One region of the Thalassorhabdus alkalitolerans genome, then DNA from elsewhere that is predicted to be linked to it. Evidence: predicted binding sites of a transcription regulator. Region 1 holds the regulator's gene; the other holds the start of a gene.

The links. The regulator LexA, encoded in region 1, represses DNA repair genes until DNA is damaged. The targets are predictions, from matches to a motif close to CGAACATATGTTCG.
Region 2: the regulator LexA is predicted to act here: its motif matches at 6,482-6,495, upstream of ACFPU1_RS06550 (YolD-like family protein).

What each region holds. Positions count from the first base shown of each region.
Region 1 is NZ_JBHSOZ010000003.1:337,429-346,425, reverse strand. Features, by position in the region: gene glnA (type I glutamate--ammonia ligase) at 1-233, shown strand, start outside; gene lexA (transcriptional repressor LexA) at 634-1,260, opposite strand; gene ACFPU1_RS04335 (hypothetical protein) at 1,417-1,629, shown strand; gene ACFPU1_RS04330 (YneB family resolvase-like protein) at 1,689-2,357, shown strand; gene ACFPU1_RS04325 (DUF896 domain-containing protein) at 2,492-2,719, shown strand; gene tkt (transketolase) at 2,904-4,904, shown strand; gene sirA (sporulation inhibitor of replication protein SirA) at 5,078-5,518, shown strand; gene ACFPU1_RS04310 (YneF family protein) at 5,633-5,857, shown strand; gene ACFPU1_RS04305 (ABC transporter transmembrane domain-containing protein) at 5,927-7,699, shown strand; gene ACFPU1_RS04300 (ABC transporter ATP-binding protein) at 7,683-8,997, shown strand, end outside.
Region 2 is NZ_JBHSOZ010000003.1:767,139-776,135, forward strand. Features, by position in the region: gene mbcS (acyl-CoA synthetase MbcS) at 1-866, shown strand, start outside; gene ACFPU1_RS06525 (TVP38/TMEM64 family protein) at 915-1,565, opposite strand; gene ACFPU1_RS06530 (alanine/glycine:cation symporter family protein) at 1,841-3,187, shown strand; gene ACFPU1_RS06535 (staygreen family protein) at 3,451-3,915, shown strand; gene ACFPU1_RS06540 (hypothetical protein) at 4,705-5,400, shown strand; gene ACFPU1_RS06545 (WYL domain-containing protein) at 6,174-6,398, opposite strand; gene ACFPU1_RS06550 (YolD-like family protein) at 6,524-6,868, shown strand; gene ACFPU1_RS06555 (2-hydroxyacid dehydrogenase) at 7,261-8,226, opposite strand; gene mgtE (magnesium transporter) at 8,667-8,997, shown strand, end outside.

The sequences.
Region 1 (8,997 bases):
CAGACCGCAATATCTATGTAATGGATAAAGAAGAGCGTGTGGAAGAAGGAATTAAAGATCTTCCAGCTAACTTGAAAGAAGCTATTGATAATCTTAAAAAAGACGAAGTGCTTGTAAAGGCATTAGGCGAGCATGCAGTTGAGCACTTTGTTGAAGCAAAAGAAATCGAATGGGATATGTTCCGTACGCAAGTGCACCCATGGGAGCGCGAGCAGTATATCCAAACTTATTAATACCTATCAGACCCTTGATGCCTCAGGCATCAAGGGTCTTTTATTGATGAGGAAAGAAAAAGGCTACTGGAGGGCGAAGATTATGTAGATTGATATATAGACTTTTTCGTTTGATATATATATATAAAGCAGATTAATACACCGACAGGCAAGATGTTTGTTTAATTAATGGCAGTTCTCTCTATGACTTTTGTTCATCGTGCTGGCATTGAAAGCGATAAGCTCTGCTATTTGTGCAACATTGTAGTCGTTGCATACCCCTTACTATAGGTATGCTTTTCACTATAAAAAATGAATAGAATAACAAAAATGCCCCTGTCTGTTTCTAAGACGGGGGCATTTTTGCAAAAAAAGATTTATCTTTGCTTGTTATTATTAATAGATTACTAGAAAAGATAGCTTAATGAATAGTCCTGAATACACCAATCACTTTTCCTAATACGATGCAACTGTCAAGGATGATAGGATCCATTGCACTGTTTTCCGGCTGCAACCGAATATAGTCTTTTTCCTTAAAGAACCTTTTCACCGTAGCTTCGTGCTCTTCTTCTGTCATAGCTACAATAATATCTCCGTTATCTGCTGTTTGCTGCTGCCTGACAATGACCAGGTCTCCATCAAAGATCCCCGCTTCTATCATACTGTCTCCCTGGATAGTCAGAATGAATACTTTCTCTTCTGAAACCATACGTTCAGGTAAAGGGATATACTCTTCTACATTTTCAATGGCTGTAATAGGCTGTCCTGCTGTAACTTTCCCGATCACCGGCACATATACCGCGTTGCTTTCTGAGATGATAGGCTGTTCAGGCTCAAGTTCAATAACTTCAATTGCTCTCGGCTTGGTAGGGTCTCTGCGGATGAGTCCTTTTTTCTCTAATCGGGAGAGGTGTCCGTGCACGGTTGAGCTTGATGCCAGGCCGACTGCTTCACCAATTTCCCGAACAGAAGGAGGGTACCCTTTTTGGCGGACTTCGTCTTTAATATAGTCTAATATTTGCTGCTGCCTAGTAGACAACTTACTCATAATTCCGCACCTCTTTTTATTCTTTGAATTTAAGCAAATTATACCATGGAAAACATATGTACGCAAACATTCGTTCTAATTTGTTGACGGGAACAATAGTTCTCGTTATAATCATTATCAAATAAGAACATACATTCTGGTGAAAAGGTGATTCATATGATAAGAAAGTTTCAGCAAATTTCAGGACAAGAATGGCTTATCCTTTTATTATTTATTCTTTCTATTATCATTCTTGTTTCTACTGTCCAATACCAAAGCTCAGTAGATGACCCATGGAACCTTCCAGCGGCGGCTGTTGAAGAAGAACTCAGTGACACTTCACTTCTATCTTTCCTGCCGGAAAGAAAGGCAGTTTTGGTCGATGATTGAACACACACAGTGTTATAATAGAACGTGATCCAGCAGGTGTATGATAAGGCGGTTATTCAATGAAGAAGTGTATTATTTATTGCCGGGTAAGCACGGTTAAAGAAAGCCAGCAATCCTCCTTGAGCAGACAGGAGGAAGAGCTGAAGAAACTGGTAGAGGAAAAGGGCGACCGAGTCTATAAAACTATTAAAGAAGAAGCAAGCGGCTATACAGTTGAGCGTGAAGGCTTGCTTGAAGCTCTGGATGATCTGTCAGAAGGAAGAGCCGATGCGCTCTGTGTCCAAGACGACACGAGAATAGGAAGAGGAAATGCTAAGATTGCTATTTTGCACCAGCTTCATAAACAAGGTGCTGAGGTGTATTCCGTTCGTGATGGAGGAAAGCTTCAGCTTTCAGAAACGGATTCTATGCTGATGGACATCATTTCTGTGGTGGAAGAGTATCAACGGAAAATACATAACCTTAAAATCCAGAGGGGGATGAAGCGGGCTGTTGAAAAGGGCTACAGACCTGAAAAAAATTTAAAAAACATGGATCAGGGAGGGCGTGACCGAAAAGAAGTGCCTATCGAAGAAATTGTAAATTTAAGAAAGCGCGATTTAACTTTTCATGAAATTGCTGCCACGTTAAGAGGTCTTGGATTTGAAGTCTCAAAAGCAACAGTTCACCGCAGGTATGTGGAATATATAAAAACAGAAAACCAGGATTTGGAAAGTGGAGAGAAATAAACAATGTCCTTCTATTTCAAAGCATCAGCTTTGTCAGGTCATGTAACAACACGCCTGGACATTTGCATTTACCTTGACTCATACGTTACCATGTACATATATTTCGGTAAAAATAGGGAGGTCTTACATCTGTCATGTTATCCCAAGATAAGATTGCTCGAATTAATGAACTAGCGAAACGAGCTAAGACGACAGGACTAACGGAAACAGAAGAGGCTGAACAACAAAAGCTAAGAAATGAATATTTAGCTAAGTTTCGTTCTTCTTTTAAAAGTCAGCTTCAATCAGTGAAAGTAGTTGATGAAAAAGGCAACGATGTTACGCCAGCAAAACTTGAAGAAGCCAAGAAAAGCGGAAGGTAACTTATCACATATAGAGAGCCTTAGACAAATGTCTAGGGTTTTTTATTTTTAATAAGTAGTAATATATGGATTCTTTTTTGGCACGGTGGAAGATTAAGGTCTCTCTAGCCTTGTTAAAAACAAGCAGAAAGGATATCATAAAACAGGAATACATATACAGAGGAAGAAAGGATGAATTTCAGGAATGTCAACTAATGTTGAGCAGCTAGCGATAAACACCATTCGTACACTATCTATTGACAGTATTGAGAAAGCAAATTCAGGTCATCCTGGTCTGCCTATGGGGGCGGCTCCCATGGCTTTTGCCTTGTGGACAAAAGTAATGAAGCACAATCCGTCTAACCCCGAATGGTTTGACCGGGACCGTTTTGTATTATCTGCTGGACACGGGTCTATGCTTTTATACAGCCTGCTTCACCTTACAGGTTATGACCTGTCTCTTGATGAGTTAAAAAACTTCAGGCAATGGGAGAGTAAGACCCCAGGCCACCCTGAATACGGACACACTCCTGGTGTGGAAGCAACAACAGGCCCATTAGGTCAGGGAGTCGCAATGGCAGTGGGGATGGCCATGGCTGAAAGGCATTTAGCTGCGACTTATAACAAAGAGGGCCATGAAATTGTTGATCATTACACCTATGCTCTATGCGGTGACGGCGACTTAATGGAAGGTGTATCCGGTGAGTCAGCCTCATTAGCAGGGCATTTGAAGCTTGGGCGTCTTGTGGTTTTATATGATTCAAATGATATTTCCTTGGATGGGGATCTTAATAAATCGTTCTCCGAGGACGTAAGAAAGCGTTATGAAGCATATGGCTGGCATACGATTCTAGTAGAAGATGGCAACGACATAGATGCTATTACGAAAGCCATTGAAGAAGGAAAACAAGATGAGCGTCCGACACTCATTGAAGTAAAGACCACCATTGGTTTTGGTTCTCCGAAAAAAGGAGGAACAAACGCAGCTCATGGTGCTCCTCTTGGCTCAGAAGAAGTGCTTGCCACTAAAGGAATGTACAAATGGGAATTTGAAAACGACTTCCACATCCCGCCTGAAGTAGCAGAATTATACGCAAACGTGAAAGCTGAGGGAGCAGGGAAAGAAGTTGAATGGAATAAATCGTTTGAAAAGTATCAGGAGGCATTCCCGGAACTTGCTGAGCAATTTACTCAAGCGGTAAAAGGCGAGCTCCCAAATGGATGGGATAGTAATCTTCCTGTTTATAAGGCTGGCGAGGATAAGCTTGCAACACGTGCTTCTTCTGGAGAAGCGATTCAGGCACTATCTTCTGCAGTTCCTTCCCTTTTCGGCGGATCAGCTGACCTTGCATCCTCTAACAAAACTCTCGTCAAAGAAGAAGAGGATTTCACACAACTCAATTACAAAGGTAGAAATGTCTGGTTTGGAGTGCGTGAGTTTGCGATGGCGGCAGCAGTCAACGGGTTGCTTCTTCATGGCGGAGTAAAACCTTACTCTGCAACGTTCCTGGTCTTTTCGGATTACCTCCGTCCGGCCCTTCGCTTAAGTGCACTTATGGAGATTCCGGCTACCTATGTATTCACTCACGACAGCATTGCAGTGGGTGAAGATGGTCCAACCCATGAGCCGATTGAACAAATTGCTGCATTAAGAGCAATTCCTAATCATTCTGTCATCAGGCCTGCAGATGGAAATGAGACAGTGGCAGCCTGGCGTGCGGCTCTTGAAAGCCAAAACAAGCCAACCTCTCTTATCTTGACTAGACAAGGACTGCCAACATTAGAGGGAACAGCAGAGAAAGCCTATGAAGGAGTGAAAAAAGGAGCATATGTGATTTCTGAAACAGAAGGAACTCCTGATGCTCTTTTATTAGCTACTGGGTCTGAAGTGTCATTGGCTGTCGAAGCTAAAAGTGCCCTTGAAAAAGACGGTATTAAAGTCAATGTAATAAGCATGCCAAGCTTTGATCGCTTTGACGAGCAAAATAAGGATTATAAAGAAGAAATTCTTCCTAGTGACGTAGAAATTCGTCTTGGTATCGAAATGGCTGCTTCTCAAGGCTGGCATAAATATGTAGGCCTAAAAGGAGACACCTTAACCATTGACCGCTTTGGAGCTTCTGCGCCTGGGGACAAGGTTATTGAAGAATACGGATTTACAGTGGAGAATGTTGTAGCAAAAGTAAAGGCATTACTGCAAAGATAATGATATATGATAGAAGGAGCTCTCTTAAGGAGAGCTTCTTCTATCTTTTTTCTGAATATTAATGAAATAATTTTACATTCGACAAAAAGAATGGTAGATTAAAACCATAAAATGACACTCCTTGCTTTTTTTATCCTGTATGATGATAAAAAGATTCCAGGAGGGATACGGCAATGAATCGTTATGTACTATACTTAATGGAAAAGGAAGTGGCGGTTCAATACTACCAATCTGAGGATAAACTATATCGCCTGTTCCAGGACTATGAAAGAGCGTATAAGTGGGCAAAGCCATTACTTGAAAAGCAAATAAAATACGTCACTACCCCGATTCCAATTGAAGATTGGCTATTGGGCATGGAGGGTATGTTTCAGGACCAGGGTTTTAGAAAAGCGGTAAAAGAGGATCAAAGCTTAATGTTTAAAAATACCGACGAATCTGCTTCCCTTACGGTTACTCCAACGTATATGATCCTTGAAACTGACGGGGATTACCAAAAAGAGTGGATAGTATTTGATATCATCAAGCAGCTAAGCGACTATATCTTTGCAATTAATTACAAAAAGCAAACCTTCGGGTGGCTGAAACCGTTAAAAGTTTACACGGTTTTATAAAGATTTTCATCCCTCCTCTTTCATTAGGACTTTGGATACGTTATAATATACAAGGTTATACTTGCATTCATGACATTATTTCCGTTAATGGTCTTAGAAGGAGGAACATAAGGAATGGATTGGCTTTGGTTTGTGCTTGTGGGGCTTGCTTGCCTTTTAGCTGGTTTAGCATTAGGTTTTTTCATTGCCCGCAAGACCATGATGAATTACATGAAGAAAAACCCGCCTATTAATGAACAAATGCTGCGGGTAATGATGATGCAAATGGGTCAGAACCCTTCACAGAAAAAAATTAATCAAATGATGAAAGCGATGCAGCGGCAGCAAGATAAGAAATAACACAAGCACCTCAAATATGAGGTGTTTTTATTTTGCGATTAGAATTTGAATGGGAGAGCAGGTGGTTTTATGAAAGTATTTTTAGATTTATGGTGGTATTTCAAAAAAGAGAGGAAGCAGTATGGAACAGGAATTTTTCTTCTCGTACTAGTCTCCTTCTTATCCCTGCTTCCTCCCTATGTGGTTGGTGTCTTTGTTGATCATATCTTAGAAGAAACATTAACACAGGAAATAATATGGTATTGGACAGGAATTTTATTCATACTTGCTGTCTTAATATATATTCTCCGCTTTCTTTGGCGCTTGCTGATTTTTGGCTCTGCCATCCGACTGGCACGCTTACTTAGGAATAGACTTTATGAGCATTTTACAAAAATGTCGTCAAGCTTTTACAACAAAAGACGAACAGGTGACTTAATGGCTCATTCCACAAACGACATAAGAGCTATAGAACAGACAGCGGGAGTAGGGGTGTTAACTCTTGTTGATTCTCTGACCATGGGCGGTTTTGTCATTCTTACAATGGCCATTACGATTAGCTGGGAACTGACACTGATCAGTTTAATCCCTATGCCATTTATGGCATTGATGACAAGTTATTATGGAACGTTACTTCATAAAAGGTTTGGAAAGGCACAGGAAGCTTTTTCTTCATTAAACGATAAAGTTCAAGAGAGCGTTTCAGGAGTCAGAATAACGAAAACATTTGGCCATGAGAATCTGGAAATAGAGTCTTTCAGGGACAAGTCAGAGGACGTGGTAAAGAAAAATATATCGGTGGCCAAGGTTGATGCCTTATTCGATCCTACGATCTCTTTTATTGTAGGTATCTCTTATTTTCTATCTATTTATTTTGGGGCTCAATATGTAGTGGCCGGAACAATTACAATCGGGGAACTTACAAGCTTTACGATCTACCTAGGATTATTAATATGGCCCATGCTTGCTTTTGGCTGGCTATTTAACATAGTGGAAAGAGGACGTGCTTCCTACGGCAGAGTCGAGAAGCTTCTTAAAGAACCACAAGCAATTACAGATAAAGACGGAGCGGTATCTATCCCGCCTGAAGGTGATGTGAAAGCTCATATTCAATCAGTATATTATGACAACAGCCAGGATCCTGCTCTTCAAAATATCTTATTTTCCTTAAAAAAAGGGCAGACGTTAGGAGTAGTCGGGAAAACAGGGAGCGGAAAGACGACGTTAGTTAAACTTTTCTTAAGAGAAGTTGAGATTAATAGAGGGGAAATTTTGTTTGGAAAGCATTCTCTTAGCGAATATACTTTGGATGCATTAAGGAAATCTATTGCTTACGTGCCTCAGGATCATTTTTTATTTTCTGCGACGATTGCTGATAACATTGCATTTGGAGATCCAGATGCTTCGTTTAGCAGCCTGATCAAAGCAAGTAGGCTTGCGAGCGTTCATGAGGATATCATTCAGCTTCATAAAGGATATGAAACGGTAGTAGGAGAAAGGGGAGTGACCTTATCCGGAGGACAAAAGCAGAGAATTTCTATCGCAAGAGCTCTTTTGCTTGATCCGGAAATGCTTATATTAGATGACTCTTTATCTGCTGTCGATGCTCAAACAGAGGAAAATATTTTGTATGCGTTAAGAAAAGAAAGAAGAAACAAAACAACAATTATTACGGCTCATCGTTTAAGTGCAATCAAGCATTCAGATCTTATCCTTGTACTTGATGAAGGAAAAATACTGGAAAAAGGGAGCCATGAGGATTTAATGAAGCAAAAAAACGGCTGGTATAAGAGGATGTATGAGCAGCAGCAGCTTGAATCACTCGTTAACAGAGGAGGGAGGCAGGATGAAGCACCAAGATGATTTTTTGGAGCACAAGGAACAAAGAAAAGTATTTCTCAGGCTTATGGCTTATTTGAAAGGGCATAAAGGGCTCGTTATTCTTTCATTTATCTTCCTGTTACTTGGAACAGGAGCCGAACTTGTTGGTCCAATTTTAATTCAAATTTTTATAGACGATTATCTTACGCCACAAAACTTCCCTTTTGAACCGCTTTTATGGTTAGGTTCTGCTTATGTTATCCTGCATGTAACTTCGGTTATTTTTAACTACTTTCAGCGTTTTTGGTTTCAAAAGATTGCGTTACGGATTATTCAGCAGCTTCGAATAGATGTTTTTTCAAAGACGCAGAAATTTGGCCTTTCCTTTTTTGACCGTACTCCGGCAGGCGGGATTATTTCAAGGGTGACCAATGACACCGAGGCAGTTAAAGAGATGTTTGTTGACGTATTATCGACATTCGTTCAAAATATTGTATTTCTTATTGGTATTTTCATAGCAATGTTTTATTTAAATGCACGCCTTGCGATTCTATGCTTATTTCTCCTTCCTGTTATTTTGGGTCTTATGTATGTATACCGTCGTTTAAGTGCCAGGTTTTACGGAGCAATGAGCGGTAAGCTAAGTCAGTTAAACGGAAAAATCAATGAATCGATTCAGGGAATGACAATTATTCAAGCTTTCAGGCAGCAAAAAAGAATGAGAAAAGAATTCGAAAAAGTAAACGAAGAACATCATCGCGCCTGGTTGAAGGGCATGAAACTTGATGGGCTCCTGCTGCGGCCTGCTGTAGATTTTATATCGATTCTTGCTTTTATTTTAGTTTTACAATATTTTGGTTTTGCATCGTTTCAAGGGCCAGTTGAGATTGGAGTGTTATACGCATTTGTAAATTACCTGGATCGTTTCTTTGAGCCTGTTAATCAAATGATGCAGCGTCTTTCATTGTTTCAGCAGGCCATTGTATCAGCCGGTCGTGTTTTTCGTTTAATTGACCACAATGAGGCTGCCCCTTTTAAGATTGGCAAAGACCGTCCAACTATCCGGGAGGGAGAAGTCCGTTTTGAAAATGTTTCTTTTTCATATGATGGAAAAACAGACGTTTTAAAAAATATTTCCTTTACGGTTCGCAAAGGCGAAACTCTCGCTTTAGTGGGGCATACTGGGAGTGGGAAAAGTTCAATTATAAATCTTTTGATGAGGTTTTACCCGGTAGAACGAGGACGTATTATGATTGATGGAGCAGATCTTTCCTCCTACGAAAACAGTGAGCTTAGAGAACATCTGGGTCTGGTTCTGCAGGATAATTTCTTATTTACCG
Region 2 (8,997 bases), 430 kb from region 1:
CTACGGCCTTTGTGTATAACGGGAAATTCGATCCTTATATTTACTTGCAGCTATTAGAAAAAGAAAACATTCAAGTTCTTTGCTGCACACCTACTGAATACAGGCTCATGTCTAAGGTAGATACACTTGCTTCCTATAAGCTCCCTCATCTTCGTAGTACCGTTTCCGCCGGCGAACCTTTAAACCGCCCGGTGATCGAAGCGTTTAAGAATGCTTTTGGAGTTGATGTCCGCGATGGCTACGGCCAAACGGAAAATACTCTTCTTGTCGGCACCCTTCTTGGAATGGAGATTAAACCAGGCTCCATGGGAAAACCGACCCCAGGCAATCATGTAGAAATCATCAATGAGCAGGGTGAACCTGTTGCGGTCGGTGAAGTTGGTGACATTGCCGTTCATAAAGACTGCCCGGCTTTATTTAAGAAATACTACAAAGATCCAGAAAGAACTTCCGCTGCCTTTCTTGGTGACTGGTATTTAACCGGTGATCAGGCGTCAAAAGATGAAGACGGCTACTTCTGGTTTGAAGGACGCAGCGATGACATCATCATCAGCTCCGGCTATACAATCGGGCCTTTTGAAGTCGAGGATGCACTAACAAAGCATGATGCAGTCAAGGAGTGCGCAGTGGTTGCCAGTCCGGATGAAGTCAGGGGAAATGTCGTCAAAGCCTTTATTGTGCTTAAAGATGAAGAAAAAGTATCTAACCGGGAAGAATTGGTAAAAGAACTTCAGGAGCATACGAAAAACCTTACAGCTCCTTACAAGTACCCCCGTAAGATTGAATTTCTTCATGAGCTTCCAAAGACCACTTCCGGAAAAATCCGCCGTGTGGAGCTTCGTGCCCGTGAAAAGCAGGCAACATAAACATGATAGATTTAAAAAGAGATGCCTCTCTGGGCATCTCTTTTTGCATTATCGTACTTGTCTTACCGGCTTTATCTCAGCTCGAGCTTTGCTTTTAAAAATTTTATATACAATATAACACAGGACAAGGAAAATGCTGTAAACCGCAATAACATAGAAAAGATCCCATGGGTTCGTTACCGCTACCGTTCCAATGGTAGCAAATAATACCATGGCGGGAACCTTTCCTGCCGAAGAAGCCACCGCATACGGCATAAATCTGACTCTGCTCAGCCCTGAGTATATGTTAACTGCAATCGATGGGACTACAGGAACCAGCCTTGTCAAAAAGATTGCGAGAAAAGCATTTTTTTCAAATAAAATCGTTACCTTCTCCAGCGCCTTATACTTTCTCAGTACCTTGTATCCCCAGTCTTGATAGCCGTAACGAACAAACAAAAACATAATAATGGAAGCTGCTGATGATCCAATCCATATGACAATTGTTCCTAATAACGGTCCGTAAGCCGCCCCGATAATTCCTCCAATGACAGGGTATGGAATAATAGGAAACAATGAAAACATGGTTGCTGCAATGGTTGTTATGGTAACATAGTTATGGCCTTCTTCATTTATCCATACAATTAACGGCTCTCCATATAAATAAATAAGAAAGCCAATAACAATATATAGTAACGCGATTCCTGCTTTCTTAATCATTGATGCCCTCCACTTAAAGTGTACTCTATTTTATCTTATGGACTCTTTACGTGGAAAGCAAGAGTCTATTACTGGCAGAGCTATTTATCTGAAGAAATTCTTGTGGTGACAAAATAATTTATAATTGTTTATTTTTTCAAAAAAATGATACTATTATATTATTCCTTTAGCCTTCACTTCTGCTAGTTTAGTATACATAAGCAAAAGTGAGGGGCTTTTTATCTACAAACAAAGAATAGGGGGAACAAACATTGACATTCAGTGAATTTATCGACATGCTGAGCGGGTTAGTCTGGGGGCCGCCTCTTTTAATCCTGCTTGTCGGGACAGGGATATTTCTTACGATCCGGCTATCATTTCTTCAATTTTCCGCCCTGCCCTATGCATTGAAGCTTGCCTTCAGCCGTAAACAGGACAAGACATCAGAAGGGGATATCTCCCACTTCCAGTCTCTCATGACAGCTCTTGCAGCTACTGTGGGAACAGGTAACATTGCCGGTGTCGCTACAGCTGTCGTGCTCGGGGGACCTGGTGCCGTATTTTGGATGTGGCTCTCGGCTCTCTTCGGGATGGCAACAAAATACGCGGAGGCCATTCTTGCGGTAAAATACCGTGTCAAAGACCCAGAGGGCAAAATGTCCGGGGGGCCAATGTATTATATTGAAAAAGGTCTCGGCCTTCGCTGGCTTGGCATTATCTTTGCCCTCTTTGCAGCTGTGGCTGCGTTTGGTATTGGGAATACGGTTCAATCTAACTCTGTCGCAGATGTTTTGGAATCAAATTGGAACGTAGCACCTTGGCTTACTGGAATTCTCCTTACTGTATTTACCGGCCTTGTTATTCTTGGCGGGATTAAAAGTATCGGCCGCGTTGTTGCTTTTATCGTTCCTGTCATGGCACTCTTTTATGTTGTTGCCGGACTTGTGATGATGATTATGAACGCAGGACTTGTTCCCGCAGCAGTAGGCCTTATCTTCACAGATGCCTTTACCGGCCAGGCTGTAGCCGGTGGTGCAATCGGGGTCGTGATTCAATACGGGGTTGCCCGTGGTGTGTTCTCGAACGAAGCCGGGTTAGGTTCTGCTCCAATTGCAGCTGCTGCCGCCCGTACAGATTACCCGGGCCGCCAGGCGCTCGTTTCCATGACACAGGTATTTATTGATACGATTGTGATTTGTTCCATCACGGGGATTGCTCTTGTGATGGGTGGTATGTATATGGAAGAGGGGCTTGAAGGTGCGGCTCTTACATCCGCTACATTTGAGTTCTTCCTTGGCCCAATCGGCGGAATTATAGTCGCAGTCGGCCTTGTGTTCTTTGCCTATTCTACGATCCTTGGCTGGTCGTATTACGGGGAACGCTGCTTTTTGTATCTCTTTAAGAAGCCAGGATCCGTTCCAATTTACAGGATCATGTTTGTGATCGCCGTATTCTTTGGGGCCATCATGGACCTCGGCCTTGTGTGGGGAATTGCCGACGTATTAAATGGACTTATGGCAGCTCCAAACTTAATCGGCTTACTCGGTCTCTCCGGTGTGGTTGTGGCAGAAACCACCTACTTCCTGAAGAAAATGAGAGAAGAGAAAGCCCAGAAAAAAGCATCGCCTTATCACGACGCTTGATAACAGAAACCGGATTCCTCACAGAGGGATCCGGTTTTTATTTTATATGGAGGGTTGTGGCTTAGAAAAACCCTTTAAACAACAGATCCATAGTCTTACGAAACTTCATTTAGATTTAGCTCACTAAAGCACGTATTTAGTACAAATAAAGAGCATCCGGCGTATTTGAGTGCAGGGTGAAACTAAAACTCTCATCGTAATTATTAGAATTAGTGATGGTAAATGAACATAATGATGGTATAAAAAAGTTTGGAGTTGATTGCTTGAGTCATTTCAATCCAGAAAAACTATTTGTGGAATACTTGAATGGTGTTACTACGATGAAACCTGTTTTCCCAAGACGTTATACATTAACTCACTCGGATGAGACAGGAGAGCTTTTTTTAACAATTGGAATGGATTATGCGTGGGATAAAGTCAATCCTATGAGAGATGAAGTCTTAGGAGAATGGAAAACAAAGGGTAGTTCCTTAGTTTACCGTGTTTATTTGCATGTGGATCAAGGAGAATATAATCAAAATGAAGCAGCAATACGCAATGAAATCTTTAGACGTGAATTGCCTCTTGCCTTGACAGCTATTCGCTACGGCGATCGGTTTTTATTTGACACATATCCTCAACTAGATCACTCTCCTATTATTATTACGTTTATGTCCGCTTATCCTCAGTTTGCTAGACAGGAAAATTGGGGGCCTTTCCACAATTTTCTTTTTAATGAGACTTTATGATTTAATCTTGTTAAAAAATGCTCGCTTGTACTTAAAAATCGGATAGTAATGTTTATGTTTCAGCTAAAAAAAGAAGGGTTTTCTGCGGGGTCAATTGCTAGAAAGTTTAACTTATCAAGGGTTACCTAAAGTACCATTGAAACTTTTAACCGAAGCTAAATAGACAGATTCGGCTTATGGCTACGTTCAAGCTCACTTAAATAAGGTTTGGCTACTCGTAACTTTTAGTTATAGCCATCCTTTTTTCTATGCGTCTTTTTTTATTTGTGGAAATATTATTAATAACCCCCCCCTTCCTAAAATTTCCCTTTAAGTAGTTTCATTATCATTATAAGTTTGACTATAGTTAAATCTACACAATTTTGCTCCTAAAAAATCTGACAATTTATTCTCAAAAAATACGATTTACTAAATTGTTAAGATAGATCTGCTTTCATTGATTCCCTTTGTATATGAGTGTTATGACTAAAGTGGTGTCGCTAATGAGGAAATTATTTTAAGGTAATTGATTAAAATTATTAAACAATCTAGGAAATAATGTGTATATTTGCCGAAACAAAATTCTTCCATATTCTATAAAACGAATATATAATTCGAAATATAGGAATGCACTACTATTTCAAGTGGCCACAGAAAAGAAGGTGCAAAGTCCTATATATCAAGTTTGGGGAAGCTGAAGCAATGAAGTATACCCCCTTGAGGTATATGGAGCTAGTGGTGTAACCGGCCCTCTTCATGATTGATATTACTTTTGTAAATAATAATTAAGTTAAGAGGAGAAGTGAAAAAATGAAGAAATTTAAAAAGTTGGGTGCAGCAATATTAGCTGGAGCACTAGTATTATCTATGGGGACTGGGGTATTGGCGAAAGGTCCTGCACCAAAAGAGAAACCTGTTGAGGTAGCATTATCTGTAACTTCTGAACAAGAGTTTGAAGTTATTTATGTGGGAGATGAAGTAAAACTTCAGGCTGTTACTCCTAAACATGGATCTTCTTATAAAGATGGATGGGTTGTAATTAATGAAAATGGGAAAGAAGTTGCTTTAGAAAAGGAGGAGGACTTCGAAACTTTGCTTATAGAAGTAGAAGGAGTTAACTCTTATGTTTCAACTGCTAAGTTTGAAGCACAAGAAGCAGGCACATACACTCTTAAGTATTCAATTGATATGGCAGCAGGCAAGAGCCATGTTACATTTTCTGGGAATGAAAAGAGTGATGAAATTGTAGTAAAAGATCAAGAAGCAGCTTACATTACTGGAGTTAAAGTTGAGAATTATGAGGTTACACAACAACGACAGGGTGTAAACTACAGAGCGGCTGGAGATATCTACTTTACTATGAGTGAAGGTGAAAATCAATTTGCTCAAAGCTTCAGTAATGTCGTACTAAATAATGGAAATAGCTATACAAACACTGTTGAAGTTGAAGCCGAAGGCCAAACCTACATTATCACCGTTACGAAAAAAGGCTGGTCTTTAAACTAATATTTTAAGGATAAAAAACTTCATCATTTTTACAGTAATAGGTTCGGTTGAGAAGGTGAAAACATGAAATAATTTAGCAATTGGAGGTGCAATTAGCATGCCTAATTCGCGCCTCTTTTTATTGTTAATTTATCACGTTTACGAGTATTTATTACGTTCATATACCTAATAACAACCTTTTTAGCGGCCGGATTATACAAATCAATAAATTTATCCACAATTTCAAAGCTTTGCTTAATTTCTCTCTAAAAATAGCGCACACATTAATATAACAACAAAAATAGCGCACACATTAATATAACAACAAAAATAGCAGTGTAATTCATTTACGAATTACACTGCTTTGTTTACAAGTTTGCCCCCCTGTAAACCGGTTAACTGTAACAATGGAGGTTTTTCTTATGAGGTTAAGAGAAAACTTAGCCTTAATTTTTTTCATGTTAATTTATGCCTTCAAGAGCTTCCCATAAAACTTTTATATAGATAGTTTCCTATGTTTTCATTTATGGTACGGTTCCCCTCACTTTATTCTATACTTTCACAGACGATCAGCCGTTCTCAAAAACAGTGCTTGACCCTCGACTTTTCTGTTTTCCCCTAGAAGTCTGGCGGGTAGCCTTTCAGAGAATATTCTACATAATCAGGACTAAAGCTGTTCCTTACACTCATGTAGAAGAAAAGGCTCCATAGGCAGCGCCCGTTTAGCTTTGCCCATTCCTCTACAAAATCCTCTACAAAACGACCACGCTCCGCATGACCTCCTGGAACCTCACCTACGCCCCCGTCTCTGCTCTTTTCTTCAACTGAATCGAAAGAACATTATCCATCTTAAATATTCTTTCGCCTTTCCTTAAGTAACAGTATCCGACAAAGCGGCCTGCCAGAATCTTTTTCACTTCTACCGTTCTTTGGGTCAATTCCCCTGTCTTTGCCTCATAGATAAACGTTATGGCTGTGTTTGTCATCATGGCTTTTTTGATTATTTTTTCTGGATTCATTGTTGTACCCTCCTTCTTGGTAGCACGAACAGTTTCTCTATATATTATTATGTCAGAACAAATGTTCTTATTCAAGGTTTAAAAGAACGTTTGTTCGTGTATAATAAGAACAAGGAGGGATTCGAATGGATATTAAAGATCGTGGAACAATCAAGTGGACAGCAATGATGCTGCCTGAGCACGTAGAGCTCTTAAAGCAATTGGAACACGAGCAGCAGAAAGTCAAAAAGCCGGAACTTGATGAGCAGGCTTGGCAGGAGATCGAAGAAAAGGTGTGTGAAGCGATGGCGGACCATCATCCCCTGCTTTTTATCTATTGGATGAATGGTTTTATACACAAAGTTTCTGGAAGGATTCACCACCTTAACCAGCAGGAAAGAAAGTTTCATATTGTGACCAGGAAAGATGAAGACACCTTTTACCTGCCCTTTGACAGTATCGTTTATATTAACAGGGACTCTGATGAATGAATCATAAGAAGAACTCCAAGCACTTTGGCTGCCTTTTTGTTTTTTTCACTTAAACATTTACATACACCCTTCTGCAGCCAAAAAAAAAACGATCCATTACGGATCGCTTAAAAGGGGATGATGGATGGTAAAGAAGAACATAGCATACCGGCCGATGGGATGAATAACTTACTACAGGGGGAATAGATAGAAAAAGTATGCAGAAACCGCAAAGATAAAGTAAACCATTACCAGGAGTTCCTGCATACTTTTTCACTTATAGCCGGCAGCCAGTTCTCTTTAATCCTATCTTTCCTTTTTCTACTCTGTGTCTAAACCTGTTTTTTCTTTTAAAACGAAAAAAGTTCAATAAAATTTCAAAAAGAGACCTATTGTCCTATCCCCTTATAGGTTCATCCTCCCACTAAATGATCCGGACGTTCTCCAGATAAAGATTGCAGGATATGACGGGCTGTCATTTCAGCCATTCTCATTCTTGTTCTTTCACTGGCGCTCCCAATGTGAGGAAGAGCCACCACGTTTGGCAAGGATAACAGCGGATGATCTGGCCCTATCGGTTCATCTTCAAAGACATCAAGACCTGCTGCCCATATTTCCTTTTCTTTTAGAGCTTCATATAAGGCTTCCTCGTCTACCGTGCCGCCTCGGGAGGTATTAATAAACACAGCTGAGTTTTTCATTTTTTTCAGCTCTTCTTTTCCGATCAAATGAAACGTTTCCTGCGTATACGGAGTCATTAAACAAACAAAGTCCGACTCGGCGAGCAGCTGCTCTAATTCTGCATACCTTACACCAAGATTGATCTCAGTCTCATGCTTGCGGTTACGGTTATGGTAAAGAACCTTCATGTCAAACCCTTTCGCTCTTCTCGCAAGGGCTTCACCAATTCTCCCCATACCAATGATTCCAAGGGTTGCCCCGTGTATATCCTGTCCAATCAGGTGAAACGGAGCCCATGTCTTCCACTCTCCGTTCCTTATGCTATCTACCCCTTCTGGAATGCGCCGGGCTGTGGCCATGAGCAGGCCGAAGGTAAGGTCAGCCGTCGTGTCAGATAAAATACCCGGAGTATTAGCAACCATGATTTCTCTTCTCGCTGCGGCCTGAACATTGATATTATTGTAGCCGACCGCCATGGTGGCTATGATTTTAAGGTTCTCAGCTTTATCAATAAGATCCTGATCAATCTCTTCTGTAATTGTACAAAACAAGCCGTCTGCTTTTTTTATTTCTTTTTCCAGTACTTCCCTTGGCACGGGCTCGTCTTCTTTCTCCCACATGGAAACATCACATTGTTCTTCAAGCATTTGTATGATTGATTCCGGCATTTTTCGTGCTACGTATACATACGGTTTCATGGGGTCACCCTCTCTCATTTATACCTTTCTCTCTTTACCATACTTCTATTTCAATTCTTTGTCTTCCTCTTTGTCTATATAATAATTATGTCGAAAAAAGCAACACTTTCAAAATAACCAATCCGAATTCTTTTTTCAAATCAAACCCAGGAATTCACTCCTCAAAGAAACCCCGAGGCTGGAGAGAGATTGAAATAGGGTTGGAGAGGGTAATTATGAAAAGAGCCTCAGATTCTGAAAAAAGCAGGGCGTCAGGATAAAGGATAAGAAAAAATTACTTTTCTGAAAGATATCGTGTTACATAAAAGGAAAGAGTGACAAGCACTCATGGAGGAAAGAGTAATATAATGAAACCTAAAGAGGCTGTGTAACTGCCTTCTGCTTATAAAAAAATTAGAACATCACAAAAGAGAAAACGCTCCAGGAAATGAGGTGCTAATGTGGCACGCAGCATGACTGAAAATGAAATGACACTCGCTTTGATCAAGACCTTAAAGGAAGGAAAAAAGACAGTCTTTCAAGAGATCATTAATGAACTGCAGCCGTATGACCTGGCTCAGCAATATCAATATCTCCCTGCAAAACATCGCAATAAGTTTCTGCTTTATTTATCAATTGAACAGCTGACTTATCTCATCGTTGAATTAGATCAGGATGATCAGCTCGAGGTGCTACATAAACTGGGAACCGAAAAATCCTCAAAAGTCCTTGATTTAATGGAAAACGATGAAATTGCTTCCTTGTTAACGGACGTAGACCCTGAAAAAGTTA